DNA from 3 places in the Arthrobacter sp. Y-9 genome. Region 1 is predicted to be linked to each of the others. Evidence: riboswitches for the same ligand, from Rfam matches in the RefSeq annotation. Region 1 holds a riboswitch; each other region holds the start of a gene.
The links. Region 1 has a riboswitch for S-adenosylmethionine ahead of P9849_RS15135 (DUF1737 domain-containing protein). Riboswitches for the same ligand answer to the same signal wherever they lie in the genome.

Region 1 (10,371 bases):
ACCGGATTCCCGGGCGAAGCCGTGCTGATGCCACCAGCCGATCCGGTCCCTCAGGCGCGGGCGCCCCTGGGGATCGTGGGCGGTCTCGAACAGACCGAGTGCCGGCACCATCGCCACGACGGCGACGGCGGGTTCATGCCGTCCCGGACCAGAGTCGCCGGGGTCCCCCAGCTCGAGCGTCCGGGCGGCTTCCAGCGCGCAATGGGCGTCGTAAGACGCACCGGCGAGCAGAACCTGGCCGCGCAGCACGCCCTGTGACGCCAGACTGCGGACGGTGGCGGCGCCGTCGTCGCCCTCGGAACGATAGGGGCGCCAGTCGCCCTCGGAGCCGTACCGGCCCCGGACGTCCTGGACCACCACGTCGAATCCGGCGCGGTTCCAGGAGGCGGCCTGCGCACGGTGCTGAGAGCGGCCATAGGGGGTCCGGAGGAGGACGGTTCCGCGGCTCGGCGCTGACGTGCCGGAGCCGGACGCCGGGTAGTGGTCGGCGAGCAGACGGCAGCCGTCGGCGAGCGTGACGCTCACCGTGCGAGGAGAGGCGCCCGTCACCGCCGCCTCCCCGGATGGGGCGCCGGTTCGGGATAGGCGAGGACGGGATGCCCCGTGGCGACAAGAGTGGTGGTGTCCAGGCGCCAGAGGGTGCGGCGGTGCTCGTCGAGGGCGGGTGTGTGGTGCTGCCAGTCGGTCAGCACGGTCAGGAGCCGTGCGAAGAAAAGGGTGTGGGCCGCAGCCGGCAGTCCGTCGAGGAAGCCGCCGGGCTGCTGGCGGTCGAGCCAGGCCTCCAGCTCGGCAGGGGCGGACGACGCAGCGAGTCTGCGGCGCAGGACCTGGCGGGAGTCGGGGTCGCCGTCGTGCAGTCGCAAGGGGTCGATGAACAGCAGACCGCCCTCGCGGTAGCAGCGCAGCACGGCGGTTCCCGCCGCCGGGAGCCGGTCGGCCAGACTCCGCTCACCGGGGGTCTCCGCAACGTGCAGCAGAATTCCCGGCAGGTGTCCGCCGGAGGTCACGGCCTGGGGTGTGACGGTGCGGAGCCGGAGGGCTGAGCCCGGAAGCCGGGTCTCCAGCTCGCGGATGAAAGCCGCAGGGGCCAGGATTCCGACGTCCGCGCGGCCGGCCCTGGGGGCTGTACGGACGCGACGGCGGTCCTCCAGCTCGCCGCGGATGCGCGCTTCGAGCGCCGGGCCGAGGGCGGCGATCCCGTCGCGCTGCTCCGCCAGGCGCAGAAAGGTCCCGTCCTCGGTGCGCACGGTGGTCCGCCCCTGGACTTCGAAGGCGTCGACGGTGTGGATCGTGGGCATGGTCCCTCTTCGCGCATGGTGGTTTCCGGGTCCGGCGGGCTGTGCTCCCGGGGGCGGGCTGCCGGCCGCCCGCCCCCGGTCAATGCTCAGTCGGCGCTCAGTCGAACGGGTTCTCGACCAGAGCGTTCGAGTGCGTCGCGGAGAGGTGCGCGAGCTGTTCGGTCTCTTCAACATCAACCAGGACCTTGGTGTTCTCCATGGCTGGTCTCCTTTCGGTGTGGGTGAGCGCTGCCGTGCGGCAACATCGACAGGCTATCGTTAATGAGAATCATTCTCAAAATCGGAAGGAATCGCCATGTCTTCAGAGCTTCTTCTCGTCGCCGACCAGCACGCCGGCACCGTCCACTTCCTCGATCCGGGAGCCGGCGCCGAGGTGTCCCGGCTGGACCATGTGGTGCTGGCCGAGCACGCCGGGGTGCTGGGTCTGGGCGGCGGACGCTGCGCCTTCGTGGACGACGGCGGCGGAGCCGTCCTGGTGGTCGACCCGTTCCGTCACGGCGCCGCGGCAGGCGACGGGGTGCAGCGGATCCCGGTGGCCATCCCGGGAGAACACCTCGCCTGCGACCCCACGGGGCGGTACCTCGCCGTCACCACCGGCCTCGGCGCCGCCTGGGAACCGTGGAGCGATCTGCTCACCGTGATCGACCGCGACGCCGACGGCGGCCCGCGCTCCCGCCGCATCCGCACCCGGGCCGGGGAGCCGGGAGTCGTGGTCACCGGCGGACGCGGGGAGCCGCGCGTCGTCCTCCGGCACCGCGAACCCGGGGCGATCGAATCCCTGCCGTTCCACGCCGTGCTGGAGCAGGGGGTTCACTGCCCTCCGCTGCGCGGAGAGATCCTGGACGGCTTCCCGGCCGACGGTCACGGCGATGCCTACGACCCCGCCACCGGGACGCTGTACGTCGCGACCGGACGCGGCCTCGAACAGGTGGACGTCAACGGTCCGGAGCCGCGTACGCGGGAGGTTCTGCCGTGGATCGCGCCGGGCCGCGCGTACTTCCTGCGGTTCGACCCGGAACGGCGTCTCCTGGTGGCCGTGCTGCGGGAGGGCGGCGGGAATCCTCGCGAGTGGACGTCCTGGACCAACCGCCTGTGGGTCCATGACCTGGGCTCCGGCCACACCCGGATAGCGCCGCTCAACGACGGCCTGATCTTCCGCTTCGCACTGACCGCGACGGGGGTCGCCGTCGCGTCGGTGCACCCGGACGGGGACCGGCTGACCGTCCTCGACCTGGGCGTGGCGGGCGTTCCGGACAGCCCGGGGGCTACGGGCGGCGCGGCCGAGCCGGACAGCCCGGCCGGTCTGCCGGTCCGTGGCCGCTGGGACCTGCCCGCCATGGACCACGCCCCGCGTCCTGGGCACGAGCCCTGGGACGACGCCGACCGGCGGGCCATCGCCGCCTCCCCCTCCTCCGAGCTCGTGGCCGTCACCCGCGGCGGCCACGGCGAGCTGCACCTGGTGGACACCGCCGCCCCGGGGACGACGTGGCGCACGATCCGGATGGAAGGCCCGCTCCGCGACGGCGGCCACCTGGCCTGGATTTCAGACTCGACCGACGGACCCCGGGACACGGTGGGCCGGTGAACGGCATCCCCGGTTCCGGCCCAGGTCAGGAGCATTTCCGGCGGCTCTTGCGGCGCTGGGACACCAGTCCGCGGCAGGGGATCCCCCAGCTCTCGGGGGACGTGGCGGCGTTCCTCTGGCGCGGCCGTGACGACGCCCACTCCGCGTTGCACGTCGCCTCCGCGACCGCGCTCCGGAAAGCGTGGGACCTGCGCTCCGGACCGCCCCCGGGGACGTCTCCGGGGACACCGTTGCCCGCTCCGGACGGACTGCTGGTGCGGGGATTCGCCCTCGCCCCGGACGGGGCGCAGGTGGCGGCTCTCCTCAGCGGCGACGGCGACGAACTCGCCCAGGTCTGGCTCCTGACCCCTGGCCGTCCCGCCCGTCCCCTGCGCGGCGCCCACTCCTGGCACGCCGTCCCCGTGTGGACCCACGGCGGGGAACGGCTGTGGATGCTGGACGGCAAGCCCGGCGCGCAGCGCCTCGTGGGCTGGTTCCTGAGCGACGCCGACGACGGAACCCCACCGTCCGGGCGGCCCTCCGTCCTGCCGTTCCCGGACAGCCTGGTGGACGACCTCCAAGGGCGGCGCCTCACCCTCGGAGCCGACGGGGACGCCCTCACCCTGCGCTCCCGGGCTCCCGGGCGCCCCGAGCAGCAGTGGACGCACGACGGCGACGCCTGGGTCCCGCTGAAACCCCCGGGCCCGGCCGGCGGCCCTGATTCTGGCGCCCAGCGGCCTGGGCCGTCAGGGTCGGAGTCGTCGAGGTCAGGGCCGTCGGGGTCAGGGTCGGCTCCGGCGCCTGCGCGTCCGGGAGCGACCCCGCGCCCGGACCGCCCGGGCCAGGCGCGTCCGGCGCCCGAGCGCGTGCTGGCCCGGCTCGACACACCCGCCGGGACCCTCCGCGCGGTGGAACGCGAGGGCATCACCACCCTGGACCTCGACGGATCGGACCTGGTGCGGCTGGCCCCGGCCGAGCGACTCCAGGAGCTGTCCCTGAGCCGGACCGCGGCCGGTGACCCTCCGGACGGGACGCTGTGGATCCGCACCGCATCCCCCGAACGACCGTCCGCCGTCGCGTGTCTGCCCCTCACGCATCGGCCTGGGGAACCGTCCTCCACGCCGCACCGAACCGGCGGCCCGGAGGACATCGTCCATCGGCGGCTCCTGGGCACGGCGGACGACGGGACACCCGTGCCCGTCGTCGTCTCCATCCGGGCGGACGCGCTCGGGCCGGGCGGCCTGCCCCGGAGTCCAGCGCCGCTCCTGCTGAGCTGTTATGGCGGCTTCGGGGTCCGCCACCACCCCGAGGCCGAACCGAGTGTGCCCGCGTGGCTCGAGAGCGGTGGCGTTCACGCCGCCGCCCAGCTGCGCGGCGGCGGCGAGCTGGGGCCCTCGTGGCACGAAGCCGGCCGAGGCTCCGGCAAGACGCGGACGGTCCGGGACCTGCTCGACGTCGCGCGCTTCCTCGCCGCGGAAGGCTGGACCACCCCGCGTCAGACGGTCGCGGTGGGGGCTTCGCACGGCGGCTTCGTCGTGACGGCCGCGGCGCTCCGGGAACCATCCGCCTTCGGCGGCGTGATCGCCGTGGCCCCGCTGCTGGACATCGTGGACCTGGACCGGCACGGCCTGGGAGGGCAGTGGCGCCACGAATTCGGGGCGGACGGGGAATGGCCGCCGGAGGAGCGCGCCGCGGCGTCGCCTCTCCACGTGCTCCGCGGGACCGGACACTTGGACAAGGCCCCGGCCCTGCTGTGCTGCGTCATGGGGCGGGACGAACGCGTCGACAACGAGGCGGCTCGCGAGTTCGTCCGGCTGTACCGGGACCGGGGCGGCCTCGCCTGGCTCCGCGAAGAGGAGGGCTCCGGGCACGGCCAGCGGCGGGCCACGGAGGTCCTCGATTTCTCGGCCACGGTGCTCGCGTTCGCCCGGGCCGTCGCGGACCGGTGCGACTGACGCGCCTTCACCCACGGAAACGTGGTTCACCCCCTGAAATTTCCGGGGGTGAACCACGTTTCCGGGGGTGCGGTTTCCGTCGACGATTGCGTCGCGGTTTCCGCCGCCGTTTCCTCCCGGTTTCATGACACAAGATGAAGCCTCCCGTCACACTTCTCCCCGGGGGCTGGTGCTAGATTTTTTGCAGAGTAACGAGCACCGGTGACAAGCCCTGACTGACCGGTCGGCAACCCTCCACACGCGGCGGGGTGCCTCAGGTGACTACTCGGCATGTGTCAACTGCAAGCGCGAAGGAGCCCCACTTGCCTGCCCGCAAAGAACCCACGTCCGCCCCTGCCGGAACCGCCAAGGCCACGACTCCCCGGAGCACCACGGCCAAGCCTGCCACCCGGGCTCCGCGCACCACGAAGGCTGCGGCCGCCAAGCCGGCAGCCGCCAAGGCCTCCTCCGCGAAGGCCGCCACGACGACGGCGACCGCCCCCGCCGCCGAGCAGACCACTGTGGCCGTGCCCGCCGTCGCGCCCCAGGACGTGACGGCCGAAGCGCCCGCCCGCCTGCCCTACCGCCTCTTGACCGGCCCGGACACCCGCGAGTTCTGCGAGCGGGTCTCCGCCGCCCTGGCCGATGGGTACATCCTCTACGGGAGCCCGTCCGTGACCTTCAACGGGGAGACGGTGATCGCGGCCCAGGCCGTCGTCCTGCCGTACGCGCCGCCCGCGCCGCCGGCCCCCGTGGTCGACCCGTACGCCGTCCCCGCCACCGGCTTCGCCCCCTACGGCGGTGCCCTGTGAGCTACGCGGGTGACCTGACGCCGCAGCAGGCCTGGGACAAGCTCAAGGACGGCGCCATCCTCGTGGACGTGCGCACCGAAGCGGAGTGGGCACACATCGGCCGCCCGAAGGCCCCGTCCGGCGATCCCTTGTTCATCCAGTGGAACCTTGCCGGCGGCGTGCCGAACCAGGGGTTCCTCACGGAGCTCGCCGAGCAGGCGCCGGAGGCGGGCACCGCGGACCTCGTGTTCCTGTGCCGTTCCGGGCAGCGGTCCATCGCGGCGGCGGAAGCCGCGACGGCGGCGGGCTGGTCCGCGTACAACGTCCTGGAAGGCTTCGAGGGCGTCCCGGACCGTTTCGGGGAGCGCACCGTGAACGGCTGGAAGAACAGCGGCCTGCCGACCACCATCGGAGCGTGAGGCATGGCGTTCAATCCTGAGGCCGCTTCCTGGTCGCCGGCCACTCAGGCGGTGCGTGGCGGGCTGGACCGCACGGGCTTCTATGAGACCTCCGAGGCGCTGTTCCTGAATTCGGGCTTCGTCTACGACTCGGCCGAGGCCGCCGAACGCGCCTTCACCGGTGAGGACGAACGCTTCGTCTACTCGCGGTACGGCAATCCGACCGTCGCCACCTTCCAGGAACGGCTGCGGCTGCTCGAAGGCACCGAGGCGTGCTTCGCCACAGCGTCCGGCATGTCCGCGGTGTTCACTGCTCTCGGCGCGCTGCTCGCCGCCGGGGACCGCGTGGTCGCTGCACGGTCGCTGTTCGGGTCCTGCTTCGTGATCCTGAACGAGATCCTGCCGCGCTGGGGCGTGGAGACCGTGTTCGTCGACGGGCCCGATCTGGATCAGTGGCGCGAAGCCCTGTCCGTGCCGACGCAGGCGGTGTTCTTCGAATCGCCGTCGAACCCGATGCAGGAGATCGTGGACATCGCCGCGGTCAGCGAGCTCGCGCACGCCGCGGGCGCCACCGTGGTGGCCGACAACGTCTTCGCCACCCCCATGCTGCAGCGCTGCACGGATCTGGGGGCCGACGTCGTCGTGTACTCCGGGACCAAGCACATCGACGGCCAAGGGCGCGTCATGGGCGGCGCGATCCTCGGGACGAAGGAGTTCATCGACGGGCCGGTGAAGAACCTCATGCGGCACACGGGGCCGTCGCTGTCGAGTTTCAACGCCTGGGTGCTCACGAAGGGTCTGGAGACGCTGGACATGCGCGTGCGGCACTCATCCGCCTCCGCCCTGAAGCTCGCCGAGTGGCTCGAGCAGCAGCCGCAGGTGACCTGGGTGAAGTACCCGCTGCTTCCGTCGCACCCGCAGTTCGAACTGGCGAAGCGGCAGATGAGCGCCGGCGGCACGGTCCTGACCCTCGAGCTCGCGCCACTGCCGGGCGGCACGGCCAAGGACGCGGCGTTCACGCTGCTCAACGGCCTGAAGGTCGTGGACATCTCGAACAACCTGGGCGACTCCAAGAGCCTCATCACCCATCCCGCGACGACGACGCACCGCGCCATGGGCCCGGAAGGCCGGGCCTCGATCGGGCTGGGTGACGGCGTGGTGCGCCTGTCGGTCGGGCTGGAGGACGTGGACGACCTGATCCGCGACTTCGAGCAGGCGCTGGCAGGCTAGCGCCCCTGGAATGTGAGGTCAGTCGATGCCGCGTGATCGGTGATCATGGGGCATCAACTGACCCCGCATCACGTCCGGGCCGGGTCTCGCCTCGCCTTGTAGCCCACGCGTGCTATAACAACCCCGACCATGGGGAGCACTCCATGGGTACCCCTACCCATCGACGGTTCGTGCGCGGTCCGGATAGTTTTGAGTCAACAGAAACCGGGCAGGCCGGGTTCACCACGAGCAAGGAGTAGGAAAATGGCAGTTTGGGGTGCAGACGTCCAGCAGCTTCGCGCACTGGGTAAGAAGCTCGAAGCAGGCGCACAGGCCATCGATGAGCAGCGTAACCAGCTCACCAGCGCACTCAACGGCGTCCAGTGGATGGGCCCGGACGCGGACAAGTTCAAGAACGAATGGCAGTCCCAGCACGTGCCGGCCCTGAACAAGGTCGCCGAAGCACTGCGCACCGCCGGCAAGAGCGCGGCCAAGAACGCCCAGGAACAGGAAACCGCTTCCCACTAAGCGGCCCACCCCACCCACGGCGGGGAACCTGGACCCACACCCACGGCGGGCACCCCACACACGGGGCGCCCGCCGTCGGGCATTTAAAACACAGCCCCGCCCCGCACCCTGCCGCGAGAGAACAGCTCACGCCCCCAAAACCCCGCTGAAAGGGCACCAACTGCTCCCTCGCGGAGTGGGGGGCGGGCTGCTGAGGCGATAGGGTCGGCTCTTGATGACTATTCAGCATTTCCTGCGGGAGTACTCGGAAACCCACTCGGCGACGGCCGCGCGACGCGTCGTCGGGTACGCCATCGGGGCGATGATCCTCGGCCTGGCGGTCTGCGCGATCCTCGGCGTGATCCCCGCGTGGCTGTTCTGGGTGGTCGCGGGCGCGGAGCTGATCACGGACGTCGTCCTGACCCGCGGCTGGATGCGCGAAGACGCTCAGCGGTGACTTCCGGGCACCCCCGCCCGCCCCTCGCCGCGAGAGAACAGCTCACGCCCCCAAAACCCTCCCATGAGGGCGCCAACTGCTCCCTCGCGGAGTGGGGACGCGAACTCGCCAGCATGGGGAGCGCTGCCCATCGACTCGGGGGCAGGGGCTGCGTACGGTGATCGCAGGATCCCCGGCCGCGACAGCCCCCGGGCAGAACACCGAGGAGGATGTCATGGCCGTATGGGGCGCGAACGTCGAGCAGCTCAGGACCCTGGGCAAGAGGATGCAGAAGGGCGCCGACGTGCTGAACGACCAGCGCACCGCCCTCTCCTCCACCCTGAACAGCACGCGGTGGATGGGTCCGGACGCGGAGAAGTTCCGGACCGAGTGGGATTCCACCCACGCCCCGGCGCTGTCGAACGCGGCCCACGCCCTGAGCGTTGCGGGCACCGCCGCCGCCCGCAATGCCAACGAGCAGGAGCAGGCCTCGCACTGAACCGATGGCGGTGCCCTGACAGGCCACCGCGAGGGAACAGCTCGCGCCCGCAAAACGACGCGGAGAGGGCGCCAACTGTTCCCTCGCGACACGGACGTACGACGACGGCGGGTGCGCACCGCCGCCCCCCCTACGCCCGCACGGAGTCCCAGGTCAGCCAGGTCATATCCACCGAGACCTCCAGCCGTGAGCCCCCGCCGCCGGACAGGATGCCCTTGAGCGGCGCCACGTCGCGGTAGTCCCGGCCGCGGGCCACCACCACGTGGAAGTCCCCGGCGGCCTTGTGATTGGTCGGATCCCAGCTGTGCCAGGCGCCGTCCCACCATTCGAGCCACGCGTGGGACTGCCCGGCCACGGTCTGGCCCGGGTCGGCCTCCGCCCGCGGGTGCAAGTAGCCCGAGACGTACCGGGCGGGGATCCCGAGACTTCTGAGGCAGCCGATGGCCAGGTGCGCGAGGTCCTGGCAGACCCCCTGTCGCTGCGCCCACGCCTGCGCCGCGTCGGTGTGCACGCCGGTGCTGCCGGGCATGTACGTCATCTCGCCCCGCAGCCTCGAGAACACCTCCTCCGCGGCGGCCTTCGGCGTCGGCCGTCCGGCGAGCGCCGCCACCAGTTCCGTCGCCTCCTCGCCCGGCGCGGACAGGCGCGTCTGGGGCAGATGGTCGCTGAACTCGTCCTGCACCGCTCGGCTGGACAGCTCAGCCCAGCCGAGCGGTTCGCCGTCGGGCGCCGGAGCCTGTTCGCGGTTCACGTCCACCGTGGCGGTGGCCACCACTTCGAGCCACTCGTGGGGCTCGTGGACTTCGAACGTGGTGACCTGGGTGCCCCAGTAGTCGGCGTACCGGGCCTGGGTGGCGCCGGGCCGTTCGACCGTGATGCGCGAGCCGAGCACCGTCTGCCCGGGCTCCGTGGGCGGCGTCATCCGTGCTTCGTTGTAGCTGACCAGGACCGGCTTGTTGTAGTGGTATCCGGTGCGGTGCACGATCTTCAGACGTGTCATGACAGTTCTCCCACCCAGGCCTGCTCTTCGCGGGCGCTGTAGTACCTGCGGGCGATCTCCTCCGAGGCCCGCGCCACGGATCGCTGGATGCGTTCCATGTGTTCCGGCAATTCGTCCATGAGGTTCTCGCTGCGGTGGAACTCCAGGAACGTCCTGGCCTGGCCCACGATGCGCCGGGCGTCGTTGAACATCCCGGAGCGCTGGTCGCTGGGCTCCAGCAGGGCGAGGGCCTCGTCAGCGTTCTTGAGCGAGTAGACGATCGACCGCGGGAACTGCCGGTCCATGAGCAGGAACTCGGCGGCGTTGCGGTCATCGAACGCGGCGCGGCGCGTGCGCAGGAACGACTCGTACGCCCCGGCGCAGCGCAGCATGTTCACCCAGGACACGCCCGCGGGGTTGGCGTCGCACGTGGCGAGCATCCGGGCGGTCATGTCGGCACGCTCCAGGGACCGGCCCAGGACCATGAACAGCCAACTGTCGTCGTGGCTCATGGTGCTGTCCGTCAGGCCGCTCGTGGTGGCCGCCCGCTCGATCACCCACTGGCAGAAGCGGTACGTCCCCGCCACGTCCTCGCGGTGCCGGCTGAGCCCGAAGTACGTCGTGTTCAGGCATTCCCACAGGCTTGTGGAGACGGTCTCCCGGGCCCGCCGGGCGTTCTCCCGCGCGGCTCCGAGGGCTCCGGCGATCGACGTCGGGCTCGACCGGTCATAGGCGAGGACGCGCAGCAGCTCCGGC
Region 2 (10,371 bases), 1.4 Mb from region 1:
CGTCGGAGGCCTTCCTGAACAGCAATAGCCCGGAGCGCGGCTATGACGCCGTCGTCGCGATCACCCGCTCCGGCACCACCACCGAGGTGCTGGAAGTCCTGGCGCAGCTCAAGGGCAAGGTCCGGACGATCGCGCTCATCGGTGACATCAACTCGCCGATTGTGGACCTCGCCGACGTCGTCATCGGCCTTCCGTACGCGGACGAGCAGTCCGTGGTGCAGACCCGCTTCGCCACCACCGCCCTCGTGTACCTGCTGACGAGCCTGGGGGAGAGCTTCGACGTGGCGATCGAACAGGCGAAGGACGCCGTGAGCGCCCCGGTGTCCCAGGAACTCCTGGACGCCGAGCAGTTCACCTTCCTCGGCCGCGGCTGGACCGTGGGCCTGGCACATGAGGCCGGCCTGAAGATGCGCGAGGCCGTGCAGGGCTGGACCGAGTCCTACCCGGCCATGGAGTACCGCCACGGCCCGATCTCCATCGCGGCTCCGAACCGCGTCACTTGGCTCTTCGGCGAGGAGCCGGAAGGCCTGTCCGCCGACGTCGCCAAGACCGGCGCGCTGTACATCACCTCGGGCCTGCACCCCCTCGCCGATCTGGCCCGGGTGCATCGCGTGACGCTGGAACGCGCCCGCGTCCGCGGCCTGAACCCGGACCTGCCGCGCAACCTCACGCGCTCGGTCATCCTCGACGAGGCCTGAGGCCTGAACCCACGGCCCGCGCACCTCGGCGCGCGGGCCGTGGGACGGCGCCCCTCACGGGCCGCCACGCACCATCAGCAGGACAGTACGGTCGGAAGACGGACGGGCAGGAAGCATGGCACTGGGATTCGCGGACGCAGGGGTACTCGCCTTCGACGTGGGCGGCACGGACATGAAGTCCGGGGTCGTCAACGCCGCGGGCTCGGTGCTCGCCCTGCGACGGCACAAGACGCCGCTGGACCCGGACCGTCCGGGGGAGGCGATCCTGGAACGGATCGCCGAACTCTTCGCCGAGTACAGCCGGCAGTACCCGGTCGGGACGTTCGAGGCGGTCGGCATCACCGTGCCCGGACTCGTGGACGAGGCCCACGGGATCGGCATCTATTCGGCCAATCTGGGCTGGCGGAACTTCCCGTTCCGTGAGCGCGCGGAGGAGATGCTCGGCATGCCGGTCGCCTTCGGCCACGATGTCTCCAGCGCGGGTGCGGCCGAGATGGAACTGGGCGCCGCCCGCGAATTCCAGGACGCCATGGTCATGGTGGTCGGGACCGGGATCGCCGCCGCGATCTTCACGGGTGGCCGTGCCGTCTCGGCCGGCGGCTTCGCGGGGGAGATCGGCCACTCCATGGTGCCGGACCCCGAGGGCCAGGGCAGCGTCATCCTGGAATCCGTCGGCAGCGCCGGGGCCATCGCCAAGCGCTACGTCCGCCTCACCGGCACCCCGGTGGACGGGGCCCGCGAAGTCCTGGAACGGGCGCTCACGGGTGAGCCTGAAGCCCTCAAGATCTGGAATGAGGCCGTGGAGGCGCTCGCGTTCAGCATCTGCCAATGCGTTTCGATCCTGGGGACGGAGGCCGTCGTGATCGGCGGCGGGCTCTCCGCCGCCGGGGAGGCCCTGCTGGATCCGCTGCGCCACGCCGTGGATCACGCGCTCGACTTCCAGCGCCGCCCGGTCATCCGCGCCGCGTCCCTCGGTCAGGACGCCGGGATGCTCGGCTCGGCGCTGAAAGCACGCGCCCGTCTCCTGGAGGTGCGGCTGCCGTGAGCGACACGACCCTGACGCCGGACGCCCCGGAGCCGCAGCCCTCGCCGGGCCGCGTCGTCACCGTCACCCCGAACCCGGCGCTCGACACCAGTTACTTCCTGGAACGCATCGAGCACGGGGCCAGTCACCGTGTGGCGCCTCCCTTGGCCCGCGCAGGAGGCAAGGGGCTCAACGTCTCCCGGGTCGCCCATCAGCAGGGCCGCTCGACGCTGGCCATCGCCCCGGTCGGCGGCGCCACAGGGGAGGTCTTCGCCGCGGAGCTGGAAGCCAGCGGGGTCCCGCACCGGCTGGTCCCGGTCGAGGCCGAGACCCGTCGCAGCATGGCCTTCGTCGAAGAGGCCCTCGGCGACACGACCATCTTCAACGAAAGCGGGCACGCCCTGGCCGCCGCCGACTGGCAGCGGCTCGCTGCCGCCGTCGTCGACTCACTGCAGGACGCCGCGGTCCTGGTGGGCTCCGGCAGCCTGCCGCCCGGGGCGCCCGGCGACTTCTACCCGGCCCTGGTGACGCTCGCGCACCAGCACGGCGTCCCGGCCATCATCGACACCTCGGGTCCCGGCATCCTGGCCGCGGCACGTGCGGGCGCCGACGTGCTGAAGCCCAATCACCACGAACTGCTCGAGGCGTTCGACGGCGACGACCTCCCCACGGCGGCGCGTCGGCTCCTGGACCTGGGCGCCCGCACGGTGGTGGTGAGCTCCGGAAGCGAGGGGATGCGGCTCTTCTCCGCGGACCATCCCCGGCATTGCTGGCGGGCCCGGCTCCCCGAACCCCTGCGCGGAAACCCGACCGGCGCGGGCGACGCCGCGGTCTCCGCCCTGGCGACGGCGCTCGCCGAAGGCCTGGACGACCCGGAAGATCTGCTGCGGCGTGCCACCTCCTGGTCGGCGGCCGCGGTCCTGATGCGGGGAGCCGGCGAGATCTCGCCCCGGCACACCGAACTGGAACAACACCTGATCATCACCCTGGAGGAACTTGCATGAGCCTGGTCAGCACCCGCACCATCATGGACCGCGCCACAGGACGGGGGAGCGGTCAGGGGGCGTTCAACGTCATCCACCTGGAGACCGTCGAAGGGCTCATCGCGGGTGCTGAGCAGGCGGGCCTGCCGCTCATCCTCCAGATCTCGGAGAACTGCGCCAAGTACCACGGCGGACTGGAGCCCATCGCGCTCGCGACGCTGTCCGCGGGCCGCGCCGCCGGGGTCGACATCGCCGTGCACCTGGACCACGCCGAAAGCGAGGAGCTGGCGCGGCAGGCGGTCGACCTCGGCTTCGGCTCCATCATGTACGACGGCGCGCACCTCGACTACGAGGAGAACGTCGCCTCGACAGTGCGCGTGCGGGAGTACGCGCACGCCGCGGGCGTCTACGTCGAGGCGGAGCTGGGCAAGGTGGGAGGCAAGGACGGGGCTCACGCGCCCGGCGTGCTGACCGACCCGCAGGAGGCCCGGGACTTCGTCGCGGCCACCGGCGTCGATGCCCTGGCCGTGGCGGTCGGTTCCTCGCACGCGATGACCAGCCGCGACGCCCAGCTGAACCTGGAACGCATCGCCGCCCTGCACGCCGCGCTGGACGTGCCGCTCGTGCTGCACGGCTCCTCCGGCGTCTCCGACGCGAACATCCAGGCGGCGATCCGTGCGGGCATGACGAAGATCAACGTCTCGACACACCTTAACGGTTTCTTCACACGGGCTGTGCGCGAGTACCTTGAAGCTCATCCGGATATTGTGGATTCCCGGAAATACCTGGGGGCGGGGCGGGCTGCACTGATTCCAGAAGTGGCCCGGCTTCTGACTCTCTTCGACACTGCGGAGCGTGCTTCATGAACCGGACCGACCGATTGACGGCCATTCTCGACCTCCTGGCCGAGCGTGGCCAGATCGAGGTGGAGGACATCGTCACCCAGCTGGGCGTCTCTCCCGCCACGGCACGCCGTGACCTGGATTCGCTGGCCAAGCAGCGGCTGCTGAGCCGCACCCGCGGCGGCGCCACGACGGGCTCCGTCTCCTATGACCTGCCCGGCCGCTACAACCGGGACGACAACGCCGAGGCGAAGCAGCAGATCGCCCTCGCCGCGTCCTCCCTCGTGGAGCCGTACATGGTGGTGGGCCTGGGCGGAGGCACCACGAGCACGGCCCTGGCGCAGGTCCTGGCCACCCGGGATGACCTCAACGCGCCGTCCAACCGGCCCACGCTGACCGTGGTCACCAACGCGATCAACATCGCCTCTCAGCTCGCCGTGCGCCCGAACATCAAGATCATGGTCACCGGCGGCATCCTGAATCCGCGCTCCTACGAACTGGTGGGTCCGTTCACGGACACCATCATGCAGAAGGTGGCGCTGGACATCGCGTTCATCGGCGTCAACGGAGTGGACCCGGTTCTCGGCCCCACCATCAACGACGAGGGCGAAGCCCAGGTGAACTCCCTCATGGCCAAGCGGGCCCTGGAGGGCTACATCCTGGCCGACTCCTCGAAGATTGGGAAACGGGCCTTCGCCACGATGCACGGCTTCCAGATGCGCAACCTCATCACGGACGAGGGCATCTCCGCCAAGGACCTCAAGGCCTTCCAGGACCGCGGCACCAAGGTGCTCGTGGCCCGGGACGGCGTGGCGGATCACCGGCACGCGTCGTCGGTCCCGACCGAGGAGGAACCGGCGCACTAGGGCCGGGCGGCCAGGGCCGGTCCGCCTTCACGGCGGGGCCGGGCCACGTCCCAGACGTGGCCCGTCTCAGAAGTGCAGCGGCGGCGCATCCAGGACGGTCGCCGTCTCACGGCATTGCGTCCACTGGCTGAACGGCGCGTCCAGCCGGTACTTGCCGTGCTCCTCGCGGATGAGGGTGCGGATCTCGGCGTTCCCCGGGTTGTTGAGCGACTCGAAGTACTCCACGGACCAGTGGAACCAGCGCATGCAGAACAGCCGCATCGTGAGGCCGTGCGTGACCAGGAGCGCGTTGGGGGCGTAGCTCGGCTTGGACCAGTGACGGTACAGGGTCTCCATGAAGCTGGAGATGCGGTCGTAGACGTCAGACCCCGACTCACCCTCACGGAACCGGTAGAAGAAGTGGCCGTACGCGTTCCGGAGCTCCTTCTGATCCGCGATGTCCCCGGCGATCTGGAAGTTCGCCCAGTCCTGCTCCCGGAGACGCGGCTCCTCGATGACGCGTTCGGTCAGATCGCCCAGTCCCAGGGCGTCCAGGGTCTGATAGGCCCTCAGGTACGGTGAGACGTAGACGCAGACCTGCTGGCCGTCCAGCTGCCGGCGGATCTTCTCACCCGCCTGACGGGCCTGCTCCACTCCGAGCTCGGTGAGCGGAATCCGGTAGTCCGGGACCCGGTTGTAGATCCCGGTGTCCACATTGGCCGCCGACTGCCCGTGCCGGATCATGATGATTTGCTGCGGCGCACTCATAGGCCCAGCTTAGGCGCACCGCCGGGCCACGGGGCGCCGCGGGTTCGGCGGAGTGTGCGCGTGTCCGCGGCGCGTCACTACAGTGGTGACATGCCGCGCCTGAAGCCGTCCCCGCCGTCGTCGTCCCTGGACTGGGAGCCTCTCGCGGACGAGGGGCGACGGCGGCGCCTCTGGTGGGAGATCGCGCTCGTGCTGGGGCTGTCCCTGGGACAGTCGGCGGTGTACTCGGTGGTGCAGCTCGCCGACAAGCTGAGCCGCGGGCCGCTCTCCTCCGCGACGTCCACCCTGAACCCCTCCCGCAATCAGCGGGAGTTCTTCGATCTGCTCTACCAGCTGCTGGACATCGTGTTCTCGCTGGTGCCGGTGCTGCTCGCCTTCCATCTCCTCGCCACCTTCCTGCCCTGGCGCGGCGAGGCGGGACGGAAGCCCTGGCGGGGGATGGGCTTCGACCTGGCACGGCCGGCGCGCGACGCCGGGACCGGCCTGGCGCTCGCCGTCGGCATCGGCGCGGGGACGCTGGCGCTGTACGCGGCAGGCCGGGCGCTCGGCGTCACGACGGCGATCATCCCGGCCGCGCTGGACGCCCACTGGTGGACGGTGCCGGTCCTGGTGCTGTCGGGCATCCGGCACGGCGTGCTGGAGGAGACCCTGGTGGTCGGCTACCTGTTCCGGCGGCTCGGGCAGCTGCGCTTCTCTCCACTGTGGATCGTGCTGGCCAGCGCCCTGCTCCGGGGCAGCTATCACCTGTATCAGGGATTCGGGCCGTTCCTCGGCAATGTCGTGATGGGGCTCGTGTTCGGCTGGGTGTACCTGAAGTGGCGGCGCGTGATGCCGCTCGTGGTGGCGCACGCTCTGCTCGATGTGGGGGCGTTCGTGGGCTACGACCTGTTCGGCAAGGCGATCGGGCTGGGCTAGGCACGGGCATCCGGGCCGGCTCGGGCATGGGTGCCAGGCACCCATGCCGTCAGCGGGCGCCGAGCAGTTCTTCGCTGAGCGCCGTGGCCAGCTTGTCGAAACCGTTCAACCGCTCCCGGGCCGCCGGCGACACCGTGCCGGTGCCCTGGCCGCGGTCCGGCAGGGCCGACATCTCGACCAGCAGCAGCCCCGGCGTCTCGGCCGTGGTGTCCGCGATCAGGGCGGTGCGCCGCGTGTCCGGGGCGCCGCGGACCGCCTCCCCGGCACTGGCCTTGGCGGAATGCCCCGCGAACTCGGTGTCGCGGGCGGTGCGGGTCTTCGTGAGGAGCAGCTTGCTGTTCAGCGGCAGATCCGCCACGGCGCCGATGCGGACCACCACGCTATGACTCGGCTCCACGAACTCGCACAGCACCGGGAGGACGCCGGAGTCGAATGCTCCGCCACCCGGCGGGACGGCCGTGACCGCTTCCAGTGACGACCCGGCGATCCTCCGGACCGTCGGGGCCGCGGCCGTGCACAGGGTGTCTGCATCCGCCGCGCCGAGTGTGACCGTCTGCCGCGGGTCCGAGGCTGCTGCGGCGCCTGTGGCCGGCGCGCATTGCCGGAGGTCCTGGTCCACGACGTGGGAGCACGCCCCGACCGCGGCGAGATCCGGCTCCGTCGCCGAGTACACGAGGGGCGTCTTCGCCAGGGTCTGCGGCGCGGCCTTGGCGAGGACGGGGACGAGCTTCTGCGCGAGGGCGGAGGCGTCGGCGCACGTCGCCGCCTCCGCCTGGGCCTGAACGACGCGGTCGCGCACGGGCGTCTGGTTCGGCCAGGCATCCCAGAGGAGCGTGCAGCCGGCTCCGGAATCCTTCCAGAACAGGACCTCGGTCCCCGCGATCGGCCGCACCTCGCTGTCCTGCCAGCCGCCCCCGGTGCGCAGTTCCGCCAGGGGTTTCCGGTAGGCGAGCGTGAGGGCCTGCCGCGTGTAGACGGGCGCGCCGCCCGAGGCCGCCGCGTCCCGCCAGACACCGCATTCGGCGAGGCTGCCGGTGAAGGACGTGCGGGGCGCCAGGACTTGTCCCGCCGGGAGTGGCCCGAGCGCCGAGGACAGGACATCGCACACGGAGACGCCGGGCCGGGGGTCCTTCCGCGCGAACGACGCCGGATCGTCCCGCAGGCGCGGAGCGACGGTCTTGGCGTACGCCTCGGGCTGCGTGCAGTCGTAGGCGCCCACCGGATCCTGGGCGAGGGTGATGGCGTGGTCGAAGTCGACCGGGAGGCTGATCGTGCACCGGCCGGTCGCCTTGGTGGAGCGGTAGGCCACCACCCCGCCGAGGTCGAGCCGCTCCTGTCCGTGCCGCTGGGACGCGGTGCTGTCCGCGTAGCTCACGGCCTGCACGCCCTCGTCCTGGACCCGGCAGTCGAAGGGGGTGGCGCTGATGAGTCCGGGTTTCCGTCCGAGACCAGTGGTGATGCGGGGGTCGAGGAGCGCGCAGGGGTCGACGGCCGCCAGCTGCCGCCGGACGGCGGCCTGGTCGCGGTCGGGGTTGCCCGCCGGGATGACCCGCTGCGTCGGGGACGGCGACGTCGGGGCAGGCCGGCCGCCGTCGGGGGTGCAGGCTGTGACCAGCACGGCCAGCAACGCGAGTGCGGCTGCGAGTGACGTTCTCTTCATGGGCCCTCCCTCTGGGCTCTGACACCACGCCCGCGCCGGCGAGCATGGCCTGATCAGCGAGCGGCTCCGCGGACCGTCCGGGGCGGTGACCTGCTCGGTGCGTGGCGCCGCTCTCTGGTGGACTCATGGTACTGAACACGGGCCGCCCCGGAAGAGGGGTGGCGCCGTGGCGCTGGGGTACGGCGAAGGCCGCCGTTCCGCGCGATGCGGAACAGGCGGCCTTCAGACGGCGTGGCGGGTGAGCCTCAGAGGGTCACGGAGCCGTTCGCCGTTTCGAAGGTCACGGACATGATGCCGGGGGTGCCGTGCGGAGCGATCCACTCCACGGCGACGTCCTCCAGCGGGTTCTCCACTTCCTCGCCGAGCCACTCGGTCACGCGTTCCGCGGAACCGGCGATGGTGAGGCTGGAGACCCGGACGTCGCTCGGGTACACGAGCGACGGGTGGAGGGTGGAGTCACCCTCCCACTTGAGCATGTACGGCACCTGCGGGTCCGCGATGAGACCCAGGATGCCGATCTGCTTCCAGATGAGCTCGCGGCCGTCGGGGAACTTGCGGTTCCCGGGGACGGCCTCGCGGCCCAGACGTGATTCGAAGGGGGCCAGGTCGTCCACGGCGACGCACCAGCCCATCCACCCACCGCCCATCGCGGAGCGGGCCCGCACGGCCTGGCCGAACGGCGCCTTGTCCGAAGCGGGGTGGTCCAGGACTTCCACGACCTCAAGATATTTGTGGTCGGCCAAGGGGAAGATCATGTTGCGGGTGCCGAAACGGGGGTGTACCCCACCGCGCACCGCGTGCAGTCCAAGAGCGGCAGAAATGCGCTCCGCCGTGGCCTCCAGGCCATCGCGTTCACAAGCGTAAGAAACGTGATCCATGCGCATGGCATCATCCTTGCACTTTGTGACTAGGCACTCAGCTTAGGGTTACCTAAGTCACGCGACAGCCTCTGGGACGTTCTGTGACGCACCCCTTTTCCGCACTCCCTCCGGCCCCCTACCCTGGGTTGCAGGTCATGAGTGCCAGCATCGAGCCCCGGCTTGCTGGCCGGCAACCCTCCGTCCGCGGCGGGGTGCCCCGGGTGAAGACCAGGCGGGTCGGCATGCACGCCGGCACGCAAGCGCGGGCCGTGGGCGCCGTCTCCTTCCTTCCGGAAGGCTGACGCCGCGATGGTGGGGGAGACCGTTCCTGGCCCTTGAAATCTAAGGAAAGCCATGACCAACAACTGGTCCTTCGAAACCCGCCAGATCCATGTCGGACAGGAGCCGGACGCCGTCACCGGCGCGCGGGCCCTGCCGATCTACCAGACCACGTCCTTCGTGTTCCCGAGCGCCGAGAGCGCCGCCAACCGCTTCGCGCTCGCCGAGCTGGCCCCCATCTACACCCGTATCGGCAACCCGACGCAGGACGCCGTCGAGCAGCGCATCGCCAGTCTCGAAGGCGGTCTGGCGGCCCTGCTGCTCAGTTCCGGTCAGGCTGCCGAGACGTTCGCCATCCTCAATGTGGCCGAGGCGGGTGACCACGTGGTGGCCAGCCCGAGCCTGTACGGCGGCACCTACAACCTCCTGGCCAACACCCTGAAGAAGTTCGGCATCGAGGTCACCTTCGTCGAGGACCCGGACAACCTGGACCACTGGCGCGCCGCCGTCCGTCCGAACACCAAGCTCTTCTTCGCCGAGGTCGTCTCCAACCCGAGGCAGGACATCCTGGACATCGAAGGCGTGGCCTCCGTGGCGCATGAATCCGGCGTCCCGCTGATCGTGGACAACACCCTAGCCACCCCGTACCTCATCCGGCCGCTCGAGTGGGGCGCGGACATCGTGGTGCACTCGGCCACCAAGTACCTGGGCGGTCACGGCAGCGCGATCGCCGGCGTGATCGTGGACTCCGGCAAGTTCGACTTCGGCGCGGACCCGGAGAAGTTCCCGGGCTTCAACACCCCGGATGAGAGCTACAACGGACTCGTCTACGCCCGTGACCTCGGCGCGGACGGCGCTTTGGGCGCCAACCTCAGCTACATCCTGAAGGCCCGCGTGCAGCTGCTGCGTGACCTCGGATCCGCCGTCAGCCCGTTCAACGCGTTCCTCATCGCGCAGGGTCTCGAGACGCTCAGCCTCCGCGTCGAGCGCCACGTGGAGAACGCGCTGAAGGTCGCCGAATTCCTGGAGGCGCGCGACGATGTCGAACGCGTCGCGTACGCCGGCCTGCCGAGCAGCCCGTGGTACGAGCGGGGACGCAAGTACGGCCCCAACGGCATCGGCGCCGTGGTGGCGTTCGAGATCGCCGGCGGACTCGAAGCCGGCAAGGCGTTCGTGGACGCGCTGGAACTCCACTCGCATGTGGCGAACCTGGGCGATGTCCGCTCCCTCGTCATCCACCCGGCGTCCACCACGCACGCCCAGCTCAGCGAAGCAGGTCAGCGGGCCGCGGGCGTCACCCCGGGCCTGGTCCGTCTCGCCGTGGGCATCGAGCACATCGACGACATCCTGGCCGATCTGGACGCCGGTTTCCGGGCCGCCAAGGCCGCCGTCTGAGTCTCCCGTCTGAGTCCCTCGGGACATCCCAGGGCCGCGCATTCTTCGGAATGCGCGGCCCTCGACGCCTCCTGGGCGAACATAAATCCCGGGATGCCGTCT
Region 3 (10,371 bases), 1.1 Mb from region 1:
GTGTGCGGCTCACGGCCGGGGAAGCTCAAGGTGTCGCCGGCGGAGAGTTCGTAGCGCTCATTGGAGAGGATCAGCACGATCCGGCCCTTGACCACGTGCAGCACATCGACGTCGCAGTCCACGGAGTAGAGTTCCGACTCGCCCTTGCCTCCGGGCTCGATGACTCCCCTCAGCAACTGCACCCGGCGTTCGGACCGTGCGGTGAGCAGGGTCTCGATGATCCCGTCGCCACCGAACGAGATCTTGGGAGCCTCGTCGGCCCGGGTCAGCGCCACGTCGGTCGCCGCGAACAGATCACCGATGTCCACCGACAGCACCTGGCAGAGCGTGACGAGGGACGCCACGGAGGGCGAGGTCAGATCGCGTTCCACCCGGGACAGGAAGCCCTTGGTCAGGCCGGTCACCTCGGCCACCTGCTCGATCGTCATGCGCTGAGCCTTGCGGGCCGCACGGATCCGCGAGCCGATGTTGATCGGCGCGTTGCTCGGCTCGATGGGGAGGGCTTTCATGGTGGCCTTTCAATCGCGGGCGCCGCTCGAGGTGGGGGGATCCACGAGTTGGGCACGGAAGTGTTCCCGGTCACGTTGGGCAGCTTCTGGAAGCGAGTTTAGTACCAGGGATCAAGTTATGCCTGCACCTCAACTTGGATCCGTCGCAACCGGAGTCTCCCCAGCTCAACACCGCGTCACAGGACCCCCGGCCGACCGCAGATCCCTGCCGCGCTCCGCCGTCGTCCGCTACAGTGTAGTCAGCTTCACGAGAGGTGGCGCCAAGCTCCGACTGGCCACCCGCCAACCCCATGTTCACGGGTGGCTCGGATGCAGAAGCGGCCCCGTTCTCCTGGCGGGGCAAGAGCACACGCAAGGATTCTCATGTCCGTCACCGTCCTGCCCGCCGTCGACCTCCAGAGCGGCCGGGTCACCCTGTTCCTCCACGGCGCCAGCCACCACTACTTCTGCGCGCAGCCGCATCAGCTGATCGACGCGCTGAACCGGGCGGTCCGGCCCCCTGTCTGGGAGGACGACGGCGTGCTGACGGTCCGCGTCGCGGTCACGGGTCTGCGGGCCGGACGGGAGCTCAGATTCAGCCTTCAGCCGCTCTCCCGATTGCGGTCCACCGAAACCGGAAGCGTCGGTGAACCGTCCGAAAATCCGCGGAATTTCGCGCTACAGTGAGGGCTGCGCAATGGGGCGCCACCTCCGACCACACCTCAGGAGCAGGATCCCATGAACACCCCTCAAGCGTCACCCGCCGATATCCGGCGCTGGCAGCAGTACCTTGCGGACGAACGCGCCGAAGCCTCCGTGTACCGCGATCTGGCGGCCCGTCGCGAAGGCGAGGAGAAGGCGATCCTCCTGGCTCTCGCGGAAGCCGAGGGCCGGCATGAAGCCCATTGGCTGACACTGCTGGGCGATCAGGCGGACAAGCCCCGCCATGCCTCCCTCAACAGCCGGTTCCTGGGCTTCCTGGCCCGGAACTTCGGCTCCGTATTCGTTCTGGCGCTGGCTCAGCGCGCCGAGGGCCGCTCCCCGTACGCGACCGATCCCCACGCCACCCCCGCCATGGCCGCCGATGAGCAGATCCATGAAGAAGTGGTGCGAGGCCTCGCCACCCGCGGCCGCGCCCGGCTGTCCGGGACGTTCCGCGCCGCCGTGTTCGGGGCGAACGACGGCCTGGTCAGCAACCTCTCCCTCGTCATGGGCATGGCGGCCACCGGCGTCGACAGCCAGGTGGTCCTCTTCAGCGGCGTCGCGGGCCTGCTGGCCGGCGCCCTCTCGATGGGCGCGGGCGAATACGTCTCGGTCCGTTCCCAGCGGGAACTCCTGGAGGCCAGCCGCCCCACACAGATCACGCTCGACGCCGCACCGCGCCTCGATCTGGAGCACAACGAGCTCGTCCTGGTCTACCTGGCGCGCGGCATGAGCCGCGAAGCCGCCGAGCACCGCGCCGCGGAACGGATGGGGCGCTTCAGCTGCGACTGCGACCCGAGCCTCTCCCTGCATCCCGAGGCCCCCGAGACGACGAACGACCATGAGGAGATCGGCACCGCCTGGGGCGCCGCCTCGTCCAGCTTCTGCTTCTTCGCCTCCGGCGCGCTCATCCCGATCCTGCCGTTCCTCTTCGGCATGAGCGGTTTCGGCGCGCTGGCGCTGTCGGTGGTCCTGGTGGGCCTGGTGCTGCTCGGCACGGGCGCGGTCGTTGGGCTGCTCTCCGGCACGTCGCCGCTCAGCCGTGCGCTGCGTCAGCTGCTGATCGGACTCGGCGCGGCCGGGGCCACCTACCTTCTGGGCCTGCTGTTCGGGGCCACGATCGGCTGATCCGCTCACTGACCGACGACGGCGCACCCTCCCCTGGCACACAGGCGGAGGGTGCGTCTTTGCCCACATACGGCTCGCGGCCACCCGTCCCCTCCCGGCCTCTGCGTAGAGTTACGTGCGGGAGGAACGTATGGACAACATCACCAGGGTGATCCTGGAGAACATCACCACGGTGCTCGCCATCGTGTTCGCACTGGCCGCCGCCGTGAGCACCTGGAGGGACCGCCGCCGCATGAGGAACGGGGTCTTCCTGCTCCTCGCGCTGGGCTTCGCGCTGCTGAGCCTGGGCCGGAACGACGACACGGCGTGGCTGCTGCTGATCGTCGTGCTGCTCGCCATCCTCGCGGTGCCCGTGCTCGGACTCTTCCTCGTGGTGAACGGCGTCGTCATGCTACGGCGCGAGGGACGGTCCATGGCGAATCTGCTGTCTCTCGCCGTGGGCCTGCTCGTGCTGTTCGCCCCCTTCCTGCTGGGGCTGCTCGAACGGTTTGCCGGAGGTCCCGAGGCACCCCTCTGGGTGAGCATGGTCCCCTTCCTCCTCTTCATGCTGGTGGCCTATGTGGGCTTCGTGTTCTGCGCATTCCTCCTGTACTCCTTCATCTACGCGCGTACCCGGAGCAAACAGGTGCCGGATTACGTCATCATCCTCGGGTCCGGCCTGATCGGCGGGAAGGTCCCCCCGCTGCTCGCAGGGCGTCTGGACAAGGCGGTGCAGATCCACCGGGCGGCGCCCGAAGGGTCTCGCCCGGTGCTCATTCCGAGTGGCGGCCAGGGCCCTGACGAAAGCCGCAGCGAGGGCGCAGCCATGGCCGAGTATCTGGTGGACGCCGGCGTTCCCGAGTCCGATGTGCTGCCGGAGACCGAGGCTCGCACCACGATGGAGAACCTCGAGTTCTCGCGTGCTCTGATGACGAAGAACGATCCGGTCGTCACGGTGACGACCAGCAGTTATCACGTCTTCCGGGCGGCGATGTACACCCGCCGTGCGGGGATGAAGGCAGTGGTGCGTGGCTCGAAGACCGCGGCCTACTTCGTCCCCAGCGCATTTCTGCGCGAGTTCGTCGCCGTGTTCCTGCAGTACAAGTGGATCAACTTCGGCGTGTGCGCGGCGATCGTGCTCGGCTGCCTCGCGCTGCTCTGGGAGTCATACCGCTGGTCATGACGTCTTCCGGAAGACGCCTGAGCCGGACTCCCGCAGAGCGGCGATGCAGTCCGTGAGGAACCCCTCCACGATCGAGAGTTCCTCATCGTCGAAGGACCGGGCCACCGCGGTCAGGGCTTCTGCCTGGACTTCCAGGATCGAATGGACCACGGTCCGTGCACGTTCGGTCGGATGCAGGATGTTGAACCGCCGGTCCCTGGCATCGGGCTCGCGGACCAGATAACCGGCCCTCTCCAATCGCGCCACCAGGGTGGTGGTGGAGGCAGACGAGAGACCCAGATGTCTCTCGATCCTGGAGGCCGTGACCTGCCGGTGTCCGGACTCGGCGAGCAGGTACCGCAGCGCGGCGAGGTCGGTGGAGTTCACGTTCAATTCCTCGCGGAGGCCTTCACGGGCCTGTTCCGCGGCGATCGTGAACTCACGGAGATGATGGAGGGCGGAAAGCGCCTGGTCGTGACGATCGCTTTCCTGCCAGCGCCTGTCGATCAGTTCGAGCGCCATCGAAAATCAACCTTTTCGATTTCGGGGTACTACGGGCCCGCTCTCCCGGGATGTCTCGTCACCGCACGGGACCAGCGGGGCGATGCGCCACCGGGGTCTTCACGCTCCCCCGGCGCGCTGACGAGCGGGAATCTCTTCCCGCCGGCAACCCGTCAGGGCCGGCACCCCCACGATGATGTGGGTCGATGCCGGCACCGACGAAGGCGCAGGGTCAATGACCTTGGGTCACTTGTCTTTGAAGGCGTCCTTGACGTCCTCGCCGGCCTGCTTGACGTCACCCTTGGCCTGCTGAAGCTTGCCTTCAGCCTCCAGCTTGTGGTTGTCCGTCGCCTCGCCGATGACTTCCTTGGCCTTGCCGACCGCCTGATCGGCAGCGTTCTTGGCCTTGTCGATGAAACTCATGATGTTCTTCCTTTCAGTGAGTGCTGAAAACCGTGGCGGGCCGTGAGGGCACGACACTGCGGACGGCTGTGAGGGTCCGAGTCCTCAGGCCCGGCTCTTGCGGGTCAAAGCCCCCCAGACGACCAGGACCAGCACGGCGCCGCCGATCGCGAGCAGCCAGGATCCGAGGGACCAGAAGCTGTTGACGCCCTCGTGGAACAGTGCCGATCCGATCCAGCCACCGACCAGCGCGCCGACGACGCCCAGGACGAGCGTCGAGAGCCAGCCGCCCCCGTGCTCACCCGGAGTGATGGCCTTGGCGATGGCGCCTGCGATCAGGCCCAGAATGATCCAACCGAGAAATCCCATGATTTCCTCCTCAAATAGTGCTGAACAGTGTGTCGGTGAAGATTGTCAGGCGGTGGCCAGGGCGGGCTGGGAACCCGACCGGTGATCCGCGGGGTGCGCGTCGGCCGTGGCTTCGACGGCGAAGCGGACGTGACGCTGGACGAAGCTCGCATCGAGCAGCTTCTCCATGTCCGGAATGAGCCGCTCCTCGACGAGGGCCATCACCGCCACGGGGTCGGCGGTGCCGCTCATCGTATAGACGGCGTGCAATACGAGCCCGTCGGAGTCACCCTCGACCCGGACGCTCGCGTCGGCAAGCGCAGGGTGCGCCTTCGCCGCATTGACAGAGGCCCTGGCAACCAGGCTCTGGTAGCTTTCCATCTCGCTCTCCCGAATTCTCTGAAGTGTGCAACTCAAGAAATGCAACCGCCCGCAGGCGGGGGAACCGTGATCCGCTCCTCCCCCAGCCGGCGGCGGAATGGATCATGCGCATCACGCTAACACATAGCTCGCTTGTCTAGCTAGTCGTCGAATCAACGCTTCGCACTGAGTGCAGTTCCCCTACATTCGTGATCTTTTGGCGATCAGCGGCACGCATCTCTTTAGATAGCTAGACTTCCGATCCACCGAGACCCCGCGGTCGAATGGCTCTTAACGGTCAGCGCGCTGCTCAGATCACCCGCCCCGGGACGCACGAAACCCGCCCCGGTCGGTGACCGGGACGGCTTGCGTGTGGAGTGGACTTCAGTGCCGCAGCGCGGCGCCGACGACCCCATCCAGGGATCCGGCGTCGCTCCTCACACCAGGCTCTGGACGGAGGTGCGGCTACGCCGTCAGTGCGCCGGGATGACCGGCTCTTCTTCGGCGTTCGCGCCGGCCAAGCGGGCGTTCCACGCCTCGATGACCTTCGTGTCCGTGGGCGGGGTCATGAGCGACACCGCGATGTAGACGACGGCGGAGGAGATCAGGCCGTAGTAGATCGGCTCGTTGGCGTAGACGCCGTCGAGCGGGACCTTGGCGTTGATCTCGAGGATGATCATGGTGCCGAGGGTGACCACGGTGCCGACGGCCATGGAGACTGCGGCGCCCATTCCGGTGCCGCGCTTCCACACGAGACCGCCCAGGATCGCGACCAGGAGGCCGCCCACCAGGATGTCATACGCGATGGTGAGAGCCGCGACCACGTCCTTGACCAGGATGGCGAGGATGATCGCCACCACGCCGAGGCCCAGGACCCAGAGACGGTTCTCCTTGACGTCCTCTTCGGGATTCTTATCGTGCTCGACGGCCACGTTGCGGCCGAACCAACTCGCCACGAACGGAGCGACGTCGGTGCGCGCCACAGTGGCTGCCGCGATCAGAGCGCCGGAGGCGGTGGACATCATGGCCGCGACGGCGGCGGCGAGTACCAGGCCGCCGATGGCGACCGGCAGGATGTGGGTGGCGACCTCGGCGTAGACCACGTCCTTGCCGAGGTTCGCGACGTCGATGTTCGGCAGGGCCACGTGGGCGGCCATGCCGATCACGGCGCCGGCCAGGCCGTAGAGGATGCAGTAGACGCCCGCCGTCGCGCCGCCCCAGCGGGCCACGCCGGGGGTCTTGGCGGTGAACACGCGCTGCCAGATGTCCTGGCCGATCAGCAGGCCGAGGGTGTAGACCACGAAGTACGTGATGATGGTCTGCACGCCGATGCCGTCCCACTGGAAGAACGAGGCGTTCACGCGCTGCTTGATGCCGTCCCAGCCGCCGGCCGCGCCCAGGGCGAAGGGCAGCATGAGGAAGAAGACGCCGATGGTCTTGATGAAGAACTGCACCTGGTCGGCCAGGGTGATGGACCACATGCCGCCGATGGTGGAGTAGACCAGCACGATCGCGCCGCCGATGGCGATCGCCAGCCAGCGGTCCCAGCCGAAGAGCACCACGAAGATGGTGGCGTAGGCACTGGTGGACGTGGCGCAGAGCATCAGCGTGTACGCCAGCATCACGATGCCGGAGGTCTGCGTGGCGCGCGTGCCGTACCGCAGCGTCAGCATCTGGGACACGGTGTAGATCTTCAGCTTCTGGATCATGCCCGCGAACAGCAGGCTGAGCAGCAGGACGCCGACGCCGATCGCCACCACGAGCCACATGCCGGAGATGCCGAACTTGTAGCCGAGGCCGACACCGCCGACCGTCGAGGCTCCGCCGAGGACCACGGCGGCCATGGTGCCGGTGTACAGCAGGGGGCCGAGGCGGCGGCCCGCCACCAGGAAGTCGCTGTTGTTCTTCGTCCGGGATTTGCCCCAGAAACCGAAGGCCAGCATTGCCGCGAGATAGAGGATCACGATCCCCGAATTGATGATGTTTCCGTCCATGGTGAACCTTACTCAAAGGGTGGTGCGCTGGGTCACGACCGAGCGTGACGACTGACACAAGGGTAAGTTTCCGCTTCAACCAAAGTCAACCAATCAGCAACAACGGGTGCATATTGGAAAACTCCTGGGTAGCATGGTGTTGCGCGCATCACCTTCCACGGAAGCCGCCGAAGGCCGGTCCGCGCCCACACGAACTGCTACCCGAGGGGGAGAAATGTCCGGAGAGCACCCGGCAGTACGCAACGGCGGCGACCTGGTGGTCGAGACCCTGCAGGCCCTCGGCGCCCGCACGGTCTTCGGCATCCCCGGCCAGCACGCGCTGGGCCTCTTCGACGCCATGGGCTGCGGACGGCCGCACTTCGTCTCCAGCCGCATCGAGAACAACTCCGCCTTCGCCGCGGACGGGTATTCCCGCGCCACCGGACAGCCGGGCGTCCTGTTCCTCTCGACCGGCCCCGGGGCCCTGACCTCCCTGGCCGGGTTGCAGGAGGCCTACGCCACGGGCGTTCCGATGGTCGTCGTCGCCAGCCAGATCCCCACGCCTGGTCTCGGGGCACGGCGCCGCGGCATGCTCCACCAGCTCGACGATCAGGCCCTCGCCGCCTCCCAGGTGACGAAATCCCAGCGGACCATCCAGCACGCCTCCGCCATCCCCTCCGCCCTCCGCGACGCCTGGGCCGAAGCCATCACCGCACCTCAGGGACCGGTCTGGGTCGAGGTGCCGCAGGACATCCTGCTGGAACCCGTCAGCACTCCCCCGGTCCGGGACATCACGGCCGAAGCCCACCCGGTCCCCGCCCGCGCCGAGCTGATCGAGGAGGCCGCCCGAATTCTGACGTCGGCCCGGCGGCCACTCGCGATCGCCGGTGGCGGCGTCCGTCGCGGGCAGGCCGAAGCCGCGCTCCTGGAACTGGCGGAAGCCCTCGACGCCCCGGTCATCTGCTCCCCCGGCGGCAAGGGCGCCTTCCCGTGGGAGCACCCGCTCTCGCTGCAGTCCTGGATCGAGGACGTGCACATGAGCGAGTTGATCGAGGACGCCGACGTGCTCCTGGCCGTCGGGACGTCGCTCGGCGAGGTCACGTCCAACTACTTCACCCTGGCTCCGCGGGGGCGTCTCGTCCAGATCGACGCGGAAGCCCGCGTGCTCGAGTCCAACCATCCCGCCCTCGGGATCCACGCCGACGCCGGTGAGGCGCTGCCGGCGCTGCGGGCCGCCGTCGTCGGGCTGCTTCGGGACCACGAGCCGCAGGACCACGACGGCGCCGCCCGCGACTGGCACGGCCGCTCCCCTCGCGAGGTGGTCGCCACCGCCCTGGACACCGTCCGCGACCGGCTCGCCGGTCAGGGCCTGGACCATGAGCTGGACTTCATGGCGGCCGTCCGCGCAGCCGTGCCCGACGGGATGCAGACCTTCTGGGACATGACGATCTCCGCCTACTGGGGCTGGAGCTGCTGGGACGCCCGCGCGGGCCAGTTCCACTCCGCCCAGGGCGCCGGCGGCATCGGGTGGGCCTACGGGGCCGCGATCGGCGGGTCCGTCGGCCTGGGCGAGCGCGTCCTGGCGGTCTCCGGCGACGGGTCCTCGATGTACTCGATCTCCGAACTCGCCACGGCCCGGCAGCACGACGCCCCGGTGACCTGGCTGATCGTGGACGACGGCGGCTATGGCATCCTGCGCGAATACATGGAGGGCGCATTCGGCAAGGCCACAGCCACCGAGCTGTCCCGGCCCGATTTCGTCGCCCTCGCCGAGTCGTTCGGAGTGCCGGCCCGCCGTGTCGCCGCGGAGGACGTCGAGCAGGCGCTGCGGGAAGCCCTCGAGGCGGAGGGGCCGAACGTCGTCGTCGTCGACACGAAGCTGCGGATGTTCGCCCCGACCCACCTGGACCGCCCGGTCACCCTCTGACCCCGCGGCACAGGCCCGTTAACGCCGTCGGCCCCGGGCTGGCGCGGTCTGCTGGTGACCACAGCACGCCGCCTCCGGGGCTGACAACGGGATTCGGGTAGTAAAGGGCCTCCGTCGATCGGCGTCACCGTCCCCTCTCGCATCATCCACGGCCCGGCGCTTCCGTTCCGTACTCACCACTGTGGCCGAGCAACATGGGACGCGCCTTGCCGCTGCCTGGGGCGTGACTGGGAATCGCGTCGCCTCAGAAACTCGACGAGCTCCCCGAGCCCGAGAAACTGCCGCCGCTCGACCCATAGCCCGTGCCGCTGCTCGAGGAGGACGACGACGCGGCGCTGCGCGCCGAGTCCACAGCCTGCTGGCCGGCGTCGAGACCGCTGCCGAAGTTGATCACCGAGATGATCGGGACCCGCGGGAAGGCGACGTCCACGATGCTCCCGTTGTAGCGCCGGGTGTCCGGCCGGGACGCGGACGCGGCGTCGATCTTCTCCCGCATGAGTTCGGCCTCGCGCTCGGACCGCGTGGTGGCCGCGATCACGGCGTCGGCGTGCCGCTGCAGCAGATCCGCCATCTGCTCGCGTTCGGCTTTGAGGGCGTCGAGTGCCGCGTCCGGGGTGACGCTGCGGTCGTCCAGTCCGGCTTCCAGCCCCGAGAGCCGTTGCAGCGCCCCCGCGGCATGGGCCCTGAGCGCCGCGGCGGATTCGAGGCCTGCCCCGGTCGGGTTCCCGTTGAGCATCTGTTCCACCTCGGACAGCTCCGCCACCAGGGCCTCGGACTGCCGGCGCCACGCGTCCCGCCAGCTCGAATTGAGGTTGAGGAGCGCGTTGGAATCGGCGATCGCATCGTCGAGGCCGTCCAGGGTCTCCGCCTGTTCCTGGAAACGGGTGGCATCGGAAACGGCCGTGGCGACGGACCGCTCCTTGGGGGTCATGGCCGCGAGCTTGTCCCGGAGCGTCGTGGTGTCCCGCAACTGCTCCTCCAGGGTGTGCCAGCGTTCGAGCACGCGGGACCCGTACGCGGAGGTGTCCGGGATGGTCGACGCGTTCAGCTCGGTCTCCTGGAGCTGGAGGGTGACCGAGGCGTAGGCGCGGTCGCCGGCGTCGAACGCCTCGGCGAACTTGCGCCGGTTGTTGGCGCGGACCCCCGCCCAGATGCCTCCGCCGACCAGCGCGCCGCCCCCGACGATCCCACCCGTCCACAGCGTGGCGGGCGACAAGTACCAGGGCCGTGCGATCCGGGACGCCGCGGACCGGACACCCTCGATGGTGCCGTCGGTCCACTGGGCCTCACGGAAGAGCGACTTGGTGTCTTCCTGGATCGCTGTCTGCTCGTCCAGGGGGATCTTGCGGTCCTCGCCGAAGTACGTGCCCACGTGACGGCCGGTGGTGTCGAGGGCGAAGA

Region 2: linked by a shared signal. The riboswitch ahead of P9849_RS05035 (bifunctional o-acetylhomoserine/o-acetylserine sulfhydrylase) and the one ahead of P9849_RS15135 (DUF1737 domain-containing protein) in region 1 are both predicted to bind S-adenosylmethionine.
Region 3: linked by a shared signal. The riboswitch ahead of P9849_RS03650 (hypothetical protein) and the one ahead of P9849_RS15135 (DUF1737 domain-containing protein) in region 1 are both predicted to bind S-adenosylmethionine.

The regions. Positions count from the first base shown of each region.
Region 1 covers NZ_CP121463.1:3,328,914-3,339,284, forward strand. Annotated here, with positions in the region: gene P9849_RS15110 (CocE/NonD family hydrolase) at 1-525, opposite strand, end outside; gene P9849_RS15115 (hypothetical protein) at 546-1,298, opposite strand; gene amiA (streptamidine family RiPP) at 1,396-1,497, opposite strand; gene P9849_RS15125 (hypothetical protein) at 1,594-2,883, shown strand; gene P9849_RS15130 (prolyl oligopeptidase family serine peptidase) at 2,880-4,817, shown strand; SAM riboswitch class IV at 5,005-5,111, shown strand; gene P9849_RS15135 (DUF1737 domain-containing protein) at 5,348-5,608, shown strand; gene P9849_RS15140 (rhodanese-like domain-containing protein) at 5,605-6,006, shown strand; gene P9849_RS15145 (O-succinylhomoserine sulfhydrylase) at 6,010-7,215, shown strand; gene P9849_RS15150 (hypothetical protein) at 7,459-7,722, shown strand; gene P9849_RS15155 (hypothetical protein) at 7,937-8,158, shown strand; gene P9849_RS15160 (hypothetical protein) at 8,373-8,636, shown strand; gene P9849_RS15165 (transglutaminase family protein) at 8,767-9,636, opposite strand; gene P9849_RS15170 (alpha-E domain-containing protein) at 9,633-10,371, opposite strand, start outside.
Region 2 covers NZ_CP121463.1:1,157,385-1,167,755, forward strand. Annotated here, with positions in the region: gene P9849_RS04990 (SIS domain-containing protein) at 1-698, shown strand, start outside; gene P9849_RS04995 (ROK family protein) at 814-1,743, shown strand; gene P9849_RS05000 (1-phosphofructokinase family hexose kinase) at 1,740-2,726, shown strand; gene P9849_RS05005 (class II fructose-bisphosphate aldolase) at 2,723-3,571, shown strand; gene P9849_RS05010 (DeoR/GlpR family DNA-binding transcription regulator) at 3,568-4,413, shown strand; gene P9849_RS05015 (histidine phosphatase family protein) at 4,480-5,160, opposite strand; gene P9849_RS05020 (type II CAAX endopeptidase family protein) at 5,251-6,075, shown strand; gene P9849_RS05025 (hypothetical protein) at 6,125-7,735, opposite strand; gene P9849_RS05030 (VOC family protein) at 7,981-8,619, opposite strand; SAM riboswitch class IV at 8,747-8,864, shown strand; gene P9849_RS05035 (bifunctional o-acetylhomoserine/o-acetylserine sulfhydrylase) at 8,950-10,269, shown strand.
Region 3 covers NZ_CP121463.1:812,159-822,529, reverse strand. Annotated here, with positions in the region: gene P9849_RS03655 (cupin domain-containing protein) at 1-509, opposite strand, end outside; SAM riboswitch class IV at 753-861, shown strand; gene P9849_RS03650 (hypothetical protein) at 873-1,175, shown strand; gene P9849_RS03645 (VIT1/CCC1 transporter family protein) at 1,227-2,318, shown strand; gene P9849_RS03640 (YdcF family protein) at 2,449-3,480, shown strand; gene P9849_RS03635 (MarR family transcriptional regulator) at 3,475-3,981, opposite strand; gene P9849_RS03630 (CsbD family protein) at 4,207-4,383, opposite strand; gene P9849_RS03625 (GlsB/YeaQ/YmgE family stress response membrane protein) at 4,468-4,731, opposite strand; gene P9849_RS03620 (hypothetical protein) at 4,777-5,091, opposite strand; gene P9849_RS03615 (sodium:solute symporter) at 5,544-7,064, opposite strand; gene P9849_RS03610 (thiamine pyrophosphate-binding protein) at 7,279-8,970, shown strand; gene P9849_RS03605 (DUF5129 domain-containing protein) at 9,215-10,371, opposite strand, start outside.